DNA from 2 places in the Pseudomonas sp. GM24 genome. Region 2 is predicted to be linked to the other one. Evidence: predicted binding sites of a transcription regulator. Region 2 holds the regulator's gene; the other holds the start of a gene.

Region 1 (7,275 bases), on a different contig from region 2:
ACACCGTATTTGTGGGAGCTGGTTTGCCAGCGATGGGGCCGGTACAGCCACTAAAAAATATCAGCCGCGCACCAGACTGCGCACCGCGACAATCTCCGGCACTTCAACTTTGCTCATATAAACGCGCAACGGCTCGGTGATGTTGATCCGCTCATCGATATGCTGATCCAGGAGCAACTGAATCAACTCGCGTTTAAGCGTCATGGTCTGCGCTGTCGCCGGCGCCCAGACGAATTCGTTTACAGGAATAATGCCGTCATCGGCCACGTCCATGCCGAACGAATCTTCGCTGAATCTGACGATGTACTGACCGGTTTTGCGGTTGAGGCCGACAAAGCCCTTGAGATCGTCGGCGGCCTGGCAGATGAGTTGGGAGGTGATGCGCATGGTAAACCTCACGAAAGTTGATCGATGGTTTACACGCAGGGCAACTGAGCGGCGCGCCCTCTGCCGGGACGTCTGCCGAGGGCAAGCGTACTGCAAACCGCGCCACAAAAGTGCAGGAAAAATCGCTTTTAATACGTTTATGTCGGTCCTGCGATAGCACCCGAGCGATTCAGTTGTTAAAAGGTACGTCTTTGAAATTGCCCTGCGAAAGGAACTCGAACATGCCCGCCACTTTCACCAAAAGCGCCCTGGTCCTGAGCCTGCTGCTCGGCCTCGGTCAGGCGCACGCCGCCAGCCAGACTGATCCGAAAGCGATCGCTGCCACCAACGGCATCCCGCATCCGGCGGTGATCGCTCACCGTGGCGCCTCTTTCGATGCGCCGGAATCCACTGCGGCGTCCTACAAACTGGCCCGCGATCTGGGCGCCGACTACCTGGAAATGGACCTGCAGCGCAGCAAGGACGGCGTGTTGTTCGCCCTGCACGACGACAACCTGCAACGCACCACTGACGTTGCGACCAAATTCCCGGATCGCAAGGACGCCTCGGCCACCGCGTTCACCATGGCCGAACTGAAAACACTCGACGCCGGCAGCTGGTTCAACACCAAGTACCCGGATCGCGCGCGCCCGACTTACGCCGGGCTGAAAATTCTGACCCTTGATGAAATCATCGACATCGCCCAAGCCAATCCGCAACACAAGCCGGGCCTGTACATCGAGACCAAAGAGCCGCAACTGTTTCCCGGGATCGAGAAAGACCTGAAAGAGAAACTGCAGGATCGCGGCTGGCTGAGCCCGGCCGGTTCGAAACTGGCGAAGAGCGCACTGGGCGTTGGTCAGGGCAAAGGCAAAGTGATTCTGCAAACATTCGAGAAAAACAGCCTCGAACTGCTGGAAAAAGAAATGCCGCAAGTGCCGAAAATCCTCCTGTTGTGGGTGGGCGAAGGCAGCATCGAGCCAAAATCGAAAGTGACGTTTGCCGAATCCGGCGAGAAAGACAAAAACGTTTTCTACGGCAAACAAGAGCCGAAGTCCGAAGCCGAATTCAAACAATGGGTGGATTACGCCAAGGCCCAAGGCGCAATCGGTACCGGCCCGTCGGCGAAGCTGACCAAGGGTGGCGATCAGAGCTATTCGGATCTGGTGCAACCGTGGATGAATAAATACACCCACGACCAGGGCATGCTAGTGCACGTCTACACCGTCGACGAGCCGGTGGACTTCGAGAAAGTCATGGCGGCCGGTGTCGACGGCATCTTCACCAACCGTGCCAGCGAACTGTTGAAGTTCTATAAACGCCCGGCGGCCGGCAGCGTTGATCAGGTACTGAAGAACAACGGCTTCTGATCTTAAATCAAGGCGCTTTCATCGCGGGCAAGCCACGCTCCCACAGGTTCTGTGCAGGTGCATGGCTTGCCCGTTTTGTTTGGCTTTGGGATTTTAAGGGTGAGTTAAGTTGCACTGGTTAACCTGAGGCCACTTAAACGAATCACCCCAAGGAACGAACCGATGAAAACTTTGACTGCCCTGTTTACCGCCGCTGCCCTGACTCTTACCGCTGGCCTGGCCCAGGCTGATGTTCGCGTTGACCAGATTCCTGAACTGGTTAAGTCGGGCAAAATCAAGTCGCTGGAGTCGATGAACGCCGAAGCGCTGAAACTGCATCCGGGTGCGACGATTACTGACACCGACCTGGATAACCACTTCAACGGTTATGAGTATGAAGTTGAATTGAAAACTGCTGATGGCAAAGAGTTCGATGTGGACTTTGATGCAACTACCGGCAAAGTGCTGAGCAACAAGCAAGACACTTGATTGAACGCACCACCAAAAGCCGCACGATTGAAAGATCGTGCGGCTTTTTTTGTGTCTGGTGTTTGGCTTGGTTGATGTGTTGCCAGTGAGATTTTCTCCCCCTCACCCCAGCCCTCCCGAAACGTCGGACCGCCCCCAAGGGGGCGAGGGGGAAAGGGAGCCGATCGGGGGTTACTCAAGACCTGAATGCGCCTCGATATTTCAGGTCGGCGTACCTCAAATAGTCACCACGGTCAGTTCCCTCTCCCTTGGGAGAGGGCTAGGGTGAGGGAGAAGGGCATCACGCCGAGGTGCTGACCAGCGAACCGGAAGTGCTGCTGTCAGAATCCTGCAAGGCCTGCAACAGCGAGGCTGTGGCGGTAGACAGGGAAGCCGAGGTAGCGGTGATCTGCGCCTGTGCAGCGGCTACTTCGGCCGCCTTGGCATCAGAACTTTCCTGCTTCGCCTGCGCCGCTTGCAACGCTTGCTGCTCCTCCTGCAATTGCTTCTGCAGTTCGGCAATCTGCTTGCGCAGTTCCTTCACCGAATCCGATTCTTCACTGCTGGAATCGCTGTCACCCGCGGGTGCCGCACCACCGCCCGCAGCCACTTTGCTGGTGTCCGCTTTCACGCCAGTGCTGGCGGCTGCCGTGGTCGAGGTCTCGTCACCGACGTCGCTGATTGCGGTTTTACTGGTGGGTGTCGTGACGGTCTGATTGATCGAAACTGAAGTAATGCTGACCATGGAAAGGCTCCAATGCCGGTGATAGATAACCGGTCATCGACCATGGCTGCATCAATTTGAGATCGACTGTGTACCGACTCGGTATCCGAATCGGTACACGTTCAATGACCTCAGGCGCTGAGGCGCGCGGTGACTTCGTTCAACTGCCCCGACAGGCTATGCAGGTTCTGACTGGCGCTTTCAGTGCGCTGCACATTGTCGAGGTTGGTGCTGGCGATCGACGTGATCTCGGTGAGGTTGCGCGAGATGTCCTCGGCCACCGAGGTCTGCTCTTCCGCAGCGGTGGCGATCTGACGGTTCATGTCGCGGATCGCTTCCACCGCGTGGGTGATGCGCTCCAGCATCGCGCCAGCCTGGGTCACTTGCTCAACGCTTTCATCACTGCGCGTCTGGCCGCTGTCGATGGCTTGCGCCGCATCCACCGCGCCGGTCTGCACGCTCTGAATGATCTGGTTGATCTCGATGATCGACTCGGCGGTGCGTTGTGCGAGGTTGCGCACTTCATCGGCAACCACCGCAAAACCACGCCCGGCTTCACCGGCCCGCGCCGCTTCAATCGCGGCGTTGAGTGCCAGCAGATTGGTCTGCTCGGCGATGCCGCGAATCACTTCCAGCACCTTGCCGATGCGGCCGCTGTCGGCTTCCAGACGACGAATCACCGTGGCGGTATTGGCGATTTCGCCGCGCATCTGCGTGATCGAGTGGATGGTGCTCTGCATGACCTTTTCACCCTGTTGGGCGGACTGATCAGCATCGTCGGCCGCACGCGCGGCATCGGCGGCGTGACGCGCCACTTCCTGCGCGGTGGCGGACATTTCGTTCATGGCCGTAGCGACTTGATCGGTGCGGTTGAACTGCTCGTTGGTGCCGCCAGCCATGGTCGTGGCGATCGCGTTCAACTCGCCGCTGGCGCTGTCCAGATCGCTGGCACTGCGCTGCAGACGGGTGAAGGTTTCGGCGAGAAAATCACGCAAGGTGTTGGCGGCAGCAGCGAGATTGCCCAGTTCATCCTGACGGTCGCTGACCACACGTTCGGCCAGTTTGCCGCGACTCAATTGGGTGACGTAATCGATCAGTTTACGGATCGGCTCGACCAGGTTGCGGTTGACCAGCCACAGGCTCAACAGGCCGATCAGCAGACCCGACGCGAGCATCACCAACAGCCCCAGCCACACAGTGCGATCAGCCTCGGCACTGATCAGCGCCGACTGCGCGGTGCCTTGCTTGCGCAACTCGGCGACCAGTTCGCTCATCTGATCGCTGGCGGCACGGTCAACGCCTTTGACCGCCGCGTCACCTGCCGTCGGATCACCACCGGCAGCCACGTAGGCATCGCGGCCCTTCTGATAGGCAGAACCCAACTGACGATGCTCATCACGCAAACGTTCGATGCGGTTTTTCAGGCTCGGCTCGAGACCTTTCTGGCCGGCCAGTTCACCGAGGATGTTCTGCACATCGCGCTGACGGTCTTCGAACTGCCCCCAGTACTTGGCCAGATCCGCCGGCTGCTTGCCGCGCAACAACACGTTTTTCCATTCCTGCACCTGCACCTTGAATTGCAGGTTCGCCTCGTCGATCAATTGCGAAGTGTGCAAGGGACCGGCGATCAACTGGCTGTAACTCTGCACGCCGTTGGACAGGAAATGAAAACAGGCCAGGGCAATCAACAGCACCGCCAACAGGCTGCCGCTCAGCAGGGCGAGAATTTGCGTTCTCAGGGATTTTTGCAGCATCGCAAGATACTCAGGACAGGGATGAGGCACGCCCGGTAAGGCGTGAAATTTTGCCGGACATCCATGTCGGCGAGCCTTGGTTCATGGCCAATGGCGCGCAACCTAACGCACCTGTGATCGGCGCGCCAGAGCGCTTCTTGAAGAAAATCCGACCGTCGGTAAGTCGCTGATTTGACGTCACTTTGCTGTCACATAAACGTCATGTGACATTGCGATGATGTGGCTCAGTGAACCTGCCATTTGCGCGACCGACGCCCCCTCCTCGCAGCGAGCCTTCATGAACCACAGCCTCGATATCAGCCATCGCGACCCCGATCTGTTCGGCCTGCTCTATGGCTATCGCTTCCTGCCCGGCGAACGTGGTCGCGAAGTCGATTCGGCCACAGCGTTGCGCTGTTTGCAGGACGACAGCGACAGCGGTGAATTCCTTTGGCTGCACCTCAATCTGGCGCATGCGGCGTGCGAGCGCTGGATGAAAAGTCATCTGCAATTGCCCGAAGAGTTTTTCGAGGCGCTGCACGAAGGCTCGCGCTCGACGCGCATCGAGCATGTCGATTCGGCGTTGTTGGCGGTGGTCAACGATGTGGTGTTCAACCTCAGCAGCATGGTCTCCTCGGACGTGTCGACGCTGTGGGTTTGTGTGCGCAGCAAACTGATCGTCAGTGCGCGTCTGCAACCGCTGCATTCGGTGGACAAACTGCGCTCGTCGGTGAAGGCCGGCGAGCGCTTTCGTTCCCCCTCGGAACTGCTTGTGCATCTGCTGCGCGATCAAGGCGAAGTGCTGACGCAGATCGTGCGCAAGACCAGCATGAGCGTCGATCAGGTCGAGGATGAATTGCTCTCCTCGCGGCTGTCGACCAACCGTGCCGAACTCGGCGCCAACCGGCGGGTGCTGGTGCGTCTGCAACGGCTGTTGGCGCTGGAGCCGGGTTCGTTATTGCGTTTGCTCAATCGGCCGCCGCCCTGGTTGCAGAAGGAGGACGTCAAGGAACTGCGCAAATCCACCGAGGAGTTTGCGCTGATCATCAACGACCTCACTGCACTGGGTGAGCGGATCAAACTGCTGCAGGAAGAGATCGCCGCCAACCTCAACGAACAGAGCAACCGCACGCTGTTTACTTTGACGGTGGTGACTGTGCTTGCGTTGCCAATCAACATCATTGCCGGTTTTTTCGGGATGAATGTGGGCGGGGTGCCGTTGTCGCAGGATCCGGAAGGGTTCTGGATTTTGGTCGCACTGGTGGCGACGTTTACCGTGATTGCCGGGCGTTGGGCGTTTCGCAAGCGCGGGGATTATTGACGCCTCAACGCTCGTTCCCATGCTCTGCGTGGGAATGCATCGAGTGACGCTCTGCGTCACAGGGGACGCGGAGCGTCCCGGGCGTCATTCTCACGCAGAGCGTGGGAACGAGCAGAAGACCGACGGTTGGGGTATTCAGCCAAACACTGACATGGCGCAGTCTCTCTGTAACATTCTGCAACGATCATGGGCGACATTCCTTCCCTCGCTCAGGATTGTCCTGCCATGGCTACTCCCTCCCTGACCGTCAGCCCCACGTCCGCCCACAGTGGCAGGCCAGCCCTCGACAAGAAAACCGGTCCGTTCACCTACGTGATCTTTTTCGCCGTGTTGGCCATGGGGATGCTGTTCACCGCCTACAGCCTGATGCACGACATGCACGAACTCGGCACGGTGGTCACCACGTGGACGCCGTTTCTGTTGCTCGGTGTGGCGCTGCTGATTGCCCTGGGCTTTGAGTTCGTCAACGGTTTCCACGACACCGCCAACGCCGTCGCGACGGTGATCTACACCCACTCGCTGCCGCCGAACGTGGCGGTGGTCTGGTCGGGTTTCTTCAACTTCCTCGGTGTGCTGCTTTCGAGCGGCGCGGTGGCGTTCGGCATCATCGCTTTGCTGCCAGTGGAATTGATTCTGCAGGTCGGTTCTTCCGCCGGTTTCTCGATGATTTTCGCCCTGCTGATCGCGGCGATCCTGTGGAACCTCGGCACCTGGTGGCTGGGTTTGCCGGCGTCGTCGTCACACACCTTGATCGGCTCGATCATCGGTGTCGGCGTGGCCAATGCGTTGATGCACGGCCGTGACGGCACCAGCGGCGTCGATTGGGCGCAGGCGACTAAAATCGGTTACGCCTTGCTGCTGTCGCCGCTGGTAGGTTTCGGTTGCGCGGCGCTGTTGCTGCTGGCGCTGCGCGCCTTCGTGAAAAATCGTTCGCTGTACAAGGCTCCGGAAGGCAATACCCCGCCGCCATGGTGGATTCGCGGTCTGCTGATTCTGACCTGCACCGGCGTGTCCTTCGCCCACGGCTCCAACGACGGCCAGAAAGGCATGGGCCTGATCATGCTGATTCTGGTCGGCACGCTGCCGATGGCTTACGCCTTGAACCGCACCATGCCGGAAGAACAATCGCTGCAGTTCGCCGCCGTGGCGCAAGTCACCCAGCAAGCGCTGGTGAAAAGTGCCCCGCTGCCGACGCCCGCCGATCCGCGTGCAGTGCTCTCCGATTACGTGCGCAGCAAGGACGCCACGCCACAACTGATCCCCGCCCTTGCCGCCCTCACCGGGCACATCGGCGAAGAGGTCAAAGGCTACGGT
Region 2 (8,791 bases):
GAAGCGCTGGCGGCCGGAATACGGCTTGGAGCAGGTGCATGCACAGGCGCGGGTGTCGGACGTGCCGGTGCGCTGGTGCTGTGGCTGCTGAAGCTGGATGGCGCCGGAGCAGGCGTCGGTGCTGCGGCTGGAGCCGGCGCACTGTAAGCACTGAAACGACGGTTACTGCGCGAGATGCTATGCACCTTTTCGCACAGCAACTGCTTGACCTTCTCCGGGTTACGCGAGATGTCTTCGAAATTCTTCGGCAGGAAATCCACCGCACCGGCGTCCAGCGCATCCAGGGTGACCCGGGCGCCTTCGTGCGTCAGCGAGGAGAACATCAACACCGGGGTCGGGCAGCGCTGCATGATGTGCCGCACTGCCGTGATGCCGTCCATCATTGGCATCTCGTAGTCCATGGTGATCACGTCCGGCTTGAGTGCCAGCGCCTGATCGATCGCCTCTTTACCGTTGGTGGCGGTGCCGACCACCTGAATGCTCGGATCCGCTGAAAGAATTTCCGAGACGCGGCGGCGGAAAAAACCCGAATCGTCCACCACCAGGACTTTGACTGCCATAAACACTCCATTAGGTGCAGCGGGACGTTATCGCCCCGCCGCCCCGGATTCAAATACGCCGTGCGGCGTAACGCTTGAGCATGCTTGGAACATCGAGAATCAGCGCGATGCGGCCGTCACCGGTAATGGTGGCGCCGGACATGCCCGGAGTGCCCTGCAGCATTTTGCCCAATGGCTTGATGACCACTTCTTCCTGACCGACCAGTTGATCGACGACAAAGCCGATCCGCTGCGTGCCCACCGAAAGGATCACCACGTGGCCTTCACGCTGCTCTTCGTGAGCGGCGGAGCTGACCAGCCAGCGCTTGAGGTAGAACAATGGCAGCGCCTTGTCCCGCACGATCACCACTTCCTGGCCGTCGACAACGTTGGTGGTCGACAGGTCGAGGTGGAAGATTTCGTTGACGTTGACCAGCGGGAACGCAAACGCCTGATTGCCGAGCATGACCATCAGGGTTGGCATGATCGCGAGGGTCAGCGGCACCTTGATGACGATCTTCGAGCCCTGGCCCTTGGTCGAGTAGATGTTGATCGAACCGTTGAGCTGGGAAATCTTGGTCTTCACCACGTCCATGCCGACACCACGGCCGGACACGTCGGAGATCTCGGTCTTGGTCGAGAAACCCGGGGCGAAAATCAGGTTGTAGCACTCGGTATCGCTGAGGCGATCGGCCGCGTCCTTGTCCATCACACCGCGTTTTACCGCGATGGCACGCAGGACATTCGGGTCCATGCCTTTGCCGTCATCGGAAATCGACAGGAGGATATGGTCGCCCTCTTGCTCGGCTGCCAGCACCACGCGACCACCACGGGCCTTGCCCGACGCTTCGCGTTCTTCTGGCGACTCGATGCCGTGGTCGACGGCGTTGCGCACCAAGTGGACCAGCGGGTCGGCCAGGGCCTCGACAAGGTTTTTGTCGAGGTCGGTTTCTTCACCCACCAGTTCCAGGTTGATCTCTTTCTTCAGCTGACGTGCGAGGTCACGAACCAGACGCGGGAAGCGCCCGAAGACCTTCTTGATCGGCTGCATCCGCGTCTTCATCACCGCGGTCTGCAAGTCAGCCGTGACCACGTCGAGGTTCGACACGGCCTTTTGCATGGCTTCATCGCCGCTGTTCAGGCCCAGGCGCACCAGACGGTTACGCACCAGCACCAACTCGCCGACCATGTTCATGATTTCGTCGAGACGTGCCGTGTCGACACGCACGGTGGTTTCGGCTTCGCTCGCCGGTTTTTCCGGTGGCGGTGTCGCCGGCGCACGGGCCGGAGCCGGTGCAGCAGCGGCAGCCGGTTTTGGCGCTTCGGCTTTTGGCTCAGGCTTGGGCGCGGCTTTCGGCGCAGCAGCGGGAGCGGCCGCAGCCTTGGCGGCAGGCGCAGCCACCGTCGAAGCGGCGCCGGCAGTCGCGGCACCAACGTCAGTGAACTTGCCTTTGCCATGCAATTCGTCGAGCAGCGATTCGAACTCGTGATCGCTGATCAGATCGCTGCCGGCAGCAGCCGCCGCTGGAGCAGCAGGCGCCGGTGCCGAGGCAATCGCCGACTCCAGCGCATCGACGGCAAAGTTGCCCTTGCCATGCAACTGATCGAGCAGTGCTTCGAATTCGTCGTCGGTGATGTCTGAGCTGTCGCCCTTGGCCGGTGCCGCAGCAGCTGCCGCAACTGGCGCAACCGCGTCCACCGCGAACTGGCCTTTGCCGTGCAACTGATCGAGCAATGACTCGAACTCGGCATCGGTGATTTCATCGCTCGCGGCTTCAGCGGCCGTTTGCGCAGGGGCAGCAGCGGCCGGGGCTTCGGCTTCGGCCTTGACGGCGTTCAGCGAGTCCAGCAGTTGCTCGAATTCGTTATCAGTGATGTCGCCCGAGGAATCGCCTTCAACGACCAGTTCTTCGATCATCTCGGCCACCGGCGAAGCCGGGGCTGCGTCCGCCGCTTGCGGTTCGGCCAGGCGCGCCAGGGCGGCCAGCAGCTCCGGCGTGGCGGCGGTGATCGGAGCACGCTCGCGGACTTCGCTGAACATGCTGTTCACCGCGTCCAGTGCTTCGAGGACAACGTCCATCAGTTCTGCATCAACGCGACGCTCACCCTTGCGCAGGATGTCGAACACGTTTTCGGCGATGTGACAGCACTCCACCAGCTCATTGAGCTGAAGGAAGCCGGCGCCCCCTTTTACAGTGTGGAAACCGCGAAAAATTGCGTTGAGCAGATCTGCGTCATCCGGACGGCTTTCCAGCTCGACCAGTTGTTCGGACAGTTGCTCAAGAATCTCGCCGGCCTCAACCAGGAAATCCTGAAGGATCTCTTCATCGGCGCCGAAGCTCATTAATGGGGTGCTCCTACAGGTCTAAAAACCCAAAAAACCTAAAATTCCAAAACTCTAGAACCCGAGGCTGGATAACAAATCGTCCACATCGTCCTGACCGGACACAACGTCTTCTCGTTTATCGGCATGAATCTGCGGACCTTCACCCTGCGAGAGATGTTTTTGTGGATCTTTTTCTGCAAGCATCGCGGCGCGGTCATGTTCGATGCCCGCAAAGCGGTCGACCTGACTGGCCATGAGCACGAGTTTGAGCAAATTGCTTTCGACTTCGGTGACCAGTTGGGTCACACGCTTGATCACCTGACCGGTCAGGTCCTGGTAATCCTGGGCCAGCAGGATGTCGTTGAGATTGCTCGACACCGCACGGTTGTCCGTGCTGCTGCGTGACAGAAAACCGTCGACCCGGCGCGCCAGTTCACGGAACTCTTCAGCCCCGACCTCGCGACGCATGAAGCGGCCCCAATCGGCGCTCAAGGTCTGGGCTTCATCAGCCAGACTATTGACCACCGGCGTGGCGCTTTCCACCAGATCCATGGTGCGGTTGGCCGCGGCCTCTGTCAGCTTGACCACATAGCCCAGGCGTTCGGTGGCGTCGGTGATTTGCGACACTTCCTCGGCCTGCGGCATGTTCGGGTCGATCTGGAAGTTGACGATCGCACTGTGCAGTTCACGTGTGAGCTTGCCCACTTCCTGGTACAGGCCACGGTCACGGGTCTGATTGAGCTCATGGATCAGTTGCACAGCGTCGCCGAACCTGCCTTTTTCAAGGCTTTCGACCAGTTCGACCGCGTGTTTTTTCAGGGTCGACTCGAAATCGCCCTGTGAAGATTCGTTATGCTCCATAGCTCCCCCGCGCGTTCATCAGCCGATGCGTTCGAAAATCTTCTCGATTTTGTCTTTCAACGCCTGAGCCGTGAAAGGTTTGACTACGTAGCCGTTTACACCGGCCTGAGCGGCTTCAATGATCTGCTCGCGCTTGGCTTCTGCAGTCACCATCAGCACTGGCAGGTGCTTGAGCTTTTCATCGGCACGCACGTGGCGCAGCAGGTCGATACCGGTCATGCCCGGCATGTTCCAGTCCGTTACCAGAAAGTCGATGCTGCCGCTGTTGAGCACTGGAATGGCAGTCACGCCATCGTCAGCCTCGACGGTGTTGGTGAACCCAAGATCACGCAGCAGGTTCTTGATGATCCGCCGCATCGTTGAGAAGTCATCAACGATGAGGATTTTCATGTCTTTGTTCAATTCGACCTCCAAGCAGTCTTAAACGCGCCCAGCACCTGGACGCGCCACTTCAATCAATCGGCTTAGCACTCGAAGACTGTCTGGAGCACAACAGAGCAAGACCGGTGCCGTTCATCACCGCACCAGCCTCGTTCGCAGTGTCCCCACACCGCCTTCAGCGCGCTCGCCACTCCCCCAAACGCCCCCGCAAACGGGCCGCGCACTGGCTGTGTAACTGGCTGACCCGCGATTCACTGACGCCAAGGACTTCACCGATTTCCTTGAGGTTCAGCTCTTCGTCGTAGTACAGCGCCAACACCAGTCGCTCACGCTCCGGCAAATTGGCAATCGCGTCCGCCAACGCAGCCTGGAAACGTTCATCTTCCAGATCGCGCGACGGCTCAAGATGAGCACTCGCGCCATCCTCGTGCAGCCCTTCGTGTTCGCCGTCCTGCAGCAGGTCGTCGAAACTGAACAGGCGGCTGCCCAAGGTGTCATTCAAAATCCCGTAGTAATCGTCGAGACTCAATTGGAGTTCGGCTGCAACCTCGTGATCTTTAGCGTCACGGCCGGTTTTAGCTTCAATTGAGCGAATTGCGTCACTGACCATACGGGTATTGCGGTGAACCGAGCGTGGCGCCCAGTCCCCTTTGCGCACTTCGTCGAGCATCGCGCCGCGGATTCGAATGCCCGCGTACGTTTCAAAACTGGCGCCTTTGCTGGCGTCATATTTGGTCGAGACTTCGAGCAGACCGATCATTCCGGCCTGGATCAGGTCTTCGACCTGCACACTCGCCGGCAAACGCGCCAGCAAGTGGTAGGCAATGCGTTTGACCAGTGGCGCGTAACGCTCGATCAGTTCGTACTGCGCGTCACGTGCCGACTTCTTGTAGTAGTTCATACCGCTTGCGGTCATAGCACGGGCCCTGCCGTTTGCTGCACGAGGCGCTCGACGAAAAACTCAAGGTGGCCACGCGGGTTGGCGGGCAGCGGCCAGGTGTCGACCTTCTGCGCGATCGCCTTGAACGCCAGTGCGCACTTGGAACGCGGGAAGGCTTCATACACCGCACGCTGCTTCTGCACCGCTTTACGCACGCTTTCGTCGTAAGGCACGGCGCCGACATATTGTAGGGCCACGTCAAGGAAGCGATCCGTGACCTTGGTCAACTTGGCGAACAGGTTGCGCCCTTCCTGCGGGCTCTGCGCCATGTTGGCGAGGACGCGGAAGCGGTTCATGCCGTAATCGCGGTTGAGCAATTTGATCAGCGCGTAGGCGTCGGTAATGGACGTCGGCTCGTCGCAGACCACCAGCAACACTTCCTGGGCTGCGCGCACGAAACTGACTACCGAGTCACCAATACCCGCAGCGGTGTCGATCACCAATACGTCGAGATTGTCGCCGATGTCGCTGAACGCCTGAATCAGGCCGGCGTGTTGCGCCGGACTCAGGTGGACCATGCTCTGCGTGCCGGACGCCGCCGGCACGATGCGAATGCCACCGGGGCCTTGCAACAGCACGTCGCGCAATTCGCAACGGCCTTCGATGACGTCGGCCAGCGTGCGCTTAGGGGTCAGCCCCAACAATACGTCAACGTTCGCCAGACCGAGGTCGGCGTCCAGCAGCATGACCCGACGGCCAAGCTCTGCCAGCGCCAGCGACAAGTTCACTGACACGTTAGTCTTGCCGACGCCACCTTTGCCGCCGGTCACCGCGATCACCTGTACGGGATGCATGCTGCCCATGTTATTTCTTTACCTTGTCTTGCATAGACGGAGGCCACATTACTGGCTGCGCGTTCACAACCGGAACAATGCATGGCAGACCATCGATGTAGGTACAAAAACTGTTCATGAATACCTCAGCCTACCTGCTTGGTCGGGCTGTGATAGATATCAGCGAACATGTCAGCCATGGCTTCTTCGCTGGGTTCTTCCTGCATTTGCACGCTGACGGCGCGGCTGACCAGTTGATGACGACGCGGCAGATGCAAATCATCCGGAATCCGTGGGCCATCGGTCAGGTACGCGACCGGCAATTCATGACTGATCGCCAGGCTCAACACTTCGCCAAGGCTGGCCGTTTCATCCAGTTTAGTCAGGATGCAGCCGGCAAGCCCGCAACGCTTGTAACTGTGATAAGCGGCGGTTAGAACCTGTTTCTGGCTGGTGGTTGCCAAGACCAGATAATTTTTTGACCGAATGCCACGCCCGGCCAGACTTTCGAGCTGCATGCGCAGGGCTGGATCGCTGGCTTGCAGGCCGGCAGTATCGATCAGCACCACGCGTTTGCGCAGCAGTGGATCCAGCGCCTGCACCAGCGATTGGCCCGGATCGACGTGGGTCACCGGCACATTGAGAATGCGACCCAGCGTCTTCAGCTGTTCCTGAGCGCCGATACGGAAACTGTCCATGCTCACCAGCGCGACATTCTGCGCGCCGTATTTCAGCACATAACGCGCGGCAAGCTTGGCCAGCGTAGTGGTCTTGCCCATGCCGGCCGGGCCGACCATGGCAATCACACCGCCCTCTTCCAGCGGCTCGACTTCCGGTACGGCAATCATCCGTGCCAGGTGCGCGAGCAACATGCGCCAGGCCTGACGCGGCTCTTCGATATCGGTGATCATCGCCAGCAGATCGCGCGACAACGGGCCGGACAGGCCGATACGTTGCAGACGGCGATACAGATTGGCCTGCGCCGGACGGCTGCCTTGCAGCTGATTCCAGGCCAGGGTACCGAGCTGGACTTCCATCAGCTCGCGCAGGCTGTTCAATTCAAAACGCATCGAATCCAGTGCGCGCGGATCAACACCGCCGGAAGACTGCGCAGGTGCCGGGGCTGGACGCGCCGGAGCGGCGTAGGTCGGCTCGGTCAGCGGTTCAGCTGCGGTCAGCGGCAGGCCGGCCGTCAACGGCAGGCCAGCGAAAATCTGGCGATTGCTGTTGCCATCGGCTTCGCCACGCAGGCTCAACTCGGCCTGAGCGGTGACGATGCGCGACTGGGTCTTGCGCAGCTCGTCTTCGAGCTCCATGTTCGGAACCCGTGGCGCCAACGCCGACAATTTGTAATCCAGTGCCGCCGTCAGCTCGACACCGCCGGCAATGCGGCGGTTGCCAATAATGGCGGCATCAGCGCCCAGCTCATCACGAACCAGCTTCATGGCCTGACGCATATCGGCGGCAAAGAAACGCTTAACTTGCATAAACCACTACCTCAGCCGTTGGGCCCTACTGTCGCAACGATGGTCACTTGCTTGTTGTCCGGTATTTCCTGGTAGGCCAGCACATGCAGTCCAGGGACTGCGAGGCGGCCAAAGCGCGAGAGCATCGCGCGGATCGGGCCAGCGACCAAAAGGATCACCGGCTGACCTTGCATTTCCTGACGCTGCGCCGCTTCGATGAGCGAACGCTGCAGCTTCTCGGCCATGCTTGGCTCCAGCAGAACGCCCTCTTCCGAGCCTTGTCCTGCCTTCTGCAGACTATTGAGCAATATTTGTTCCAACCTTGGCTCCAAGGTGATCACAGGCAGCTCCGACTCAGTGCCTACAATGCTTTGGACGATGGCGCGCGATACGCCGACGCGCACCGCAGCCACCAACGCGGCGGTATCTTGACTCTTCGCAGCGTTGTTGGCGATGGCTTCGGCAATACTGCGGATATCGCGCACCGGCACGTGTTCGGCCAACAGCGCTTGCAGCACTTTGAGCAGTTGCGACAGCGAAACCACGCCCGGCACCAGCTCTTCCGCCAGTTTCGGCGAGCTTTTGGCCAGCAATTGCATGAGTTGCTGCACTTCCTCGTGGCCGATCAGCTCACTGGAGTGCTTGTACAGAATCTGGTTCAAGTGCGTGGCGACCACGGTGCTGGCATCGACCACGGTGTAACCGAGCGATTGTGCCTGGGCACGCTGGCTGATTTCGATCCACACCGCTTCCAGACCGAAAGCCGGATCTTTGGCATTGATACCGTTGAGCGTGCCGTAGACCTGGCCCGGGTTGATCGCTAGCTCGCGATCCGGGTAGATCTCGGCTTCGGCGAGGATCACGCCCATCAGAGTCAGGCGATAGGCGCTCGGCGCCAGATCGAGGTTGTCGCGGATGTGCACGGTCGGCATCAGGAAGCCCAGATCCTGCGAAAGCTTCTTGCGCACGCCCTTGATCCGCGCCAGCAATTGCCCACCCTGATTGCGATCCACCAGCGGGATCAGGCGATAACCGACTTCCAGACCGATCATGTCGATCGGCGTGACGTCATCCCAGCCCAGCTCCTTGGTTTCCATGGCGCGGGCCGGCGACGGCAGCAGTTCCTGCTGGCGCTTGACCTCTTCCAGCGCCACGACCTTGGCCACGTTCTGCTTCTTCCAGAACAGGTACGCGCCACCAGCGGCCAGCGCAGCCATGCTCAGGAAGGAGAAGTGCGGCATGCCCGGCACCAAGCCCATCACGGCCATCAAACCGGCCGCCACCGCCAACGCTTTCGGCGAGGCGAACATCTGGCGATTGATCTGTTTGCCCATGTCTTCCGAACCGGAAGCACGGGTCACCATGATCGCCGCCGCTGTCGATAACAACAGTGATGGCAATTGCGCCACTAAACCGTCACCGATGGTCAGCAAGGCGTAAACCCGACCGGCATCGCCGAAGCTCATGTTGTGCTGGAAGATACCGACGGCCATGCCGCCAATAAG

The links. Region 2 encodes FliA, which starts transcription of late flagellar genes. Its sites were predicted from a motif close to CTAAAGTTTNNNNNNNNNNNGCCGNTAA; they were not measured.
Region 1: PMI23_RS14695 (methyl-accepting chemotaxis protein) is a predicted target of FliA. The motif match lies at 4,776-4,803, and genes of this name have one in related genera.

What each region holds. Positions count from the first base shown of each region.
Region 1 covers NZ_AKJR01000115.1:614-7,888, reverse strand. The annotation lists gene PMI23_RS14715 (DUF2025 family protein) at 61-387, opposite strand; gene PMI23_RS14710 (glycerophosphodiester phosphodiesterase) at 609-1,736, shown strand; gene PMI23_RS14705 (PepSY domain-containing protein) at 1,899-2,204, shown strand; gene PMI23_RS14700 (hypothetical protein) at 2,485-2,928, opposite strand; gene PMI23_RS14695 (methyl-accepting chemotaxis protein) at 3,039-4,661, opposite strand; gene PMI23_RS14690 (transporter) at 4,939-5,961, shown strand; gene PMI23_RS14685 (inorganic phosphate transporter) at 6,187-7,275, shown strand, end outside.
Region 2 covers NZ_AKJR01000174.1:852-9,642, reverse strand. The annotation lists gene PMI23_RS19220 (protein-glutamate methylesterase/protein-glutamine glutaminase) at 1-560, opposite strand, end outside; gene PMI23_RS19215 (chemotaxis protein CheA) at 610-2,883, opposite strand; gene PMI23_RS19210 (protein phosphatase CheZ) at 2,938-3,726, opposite strand; gene PMI23_RS19205 (chemotaxis response regulator CheY) at 3,745-4,116, opposite strand; gene fliA (RNA polymerase sigma factor FliA) at 4,283-5,023, opposite strand; gene fleN (flagellar synthesis regulator FleN) at 5,020-5,850, opposite strand; gene flhF (flagellar biosynthesis protein FlhF) at 5,967-7,307, opposite strand; gene flhA (flagellar biosynthesis protein FlhA) at 7,319-8,791, opposite strand, start outside.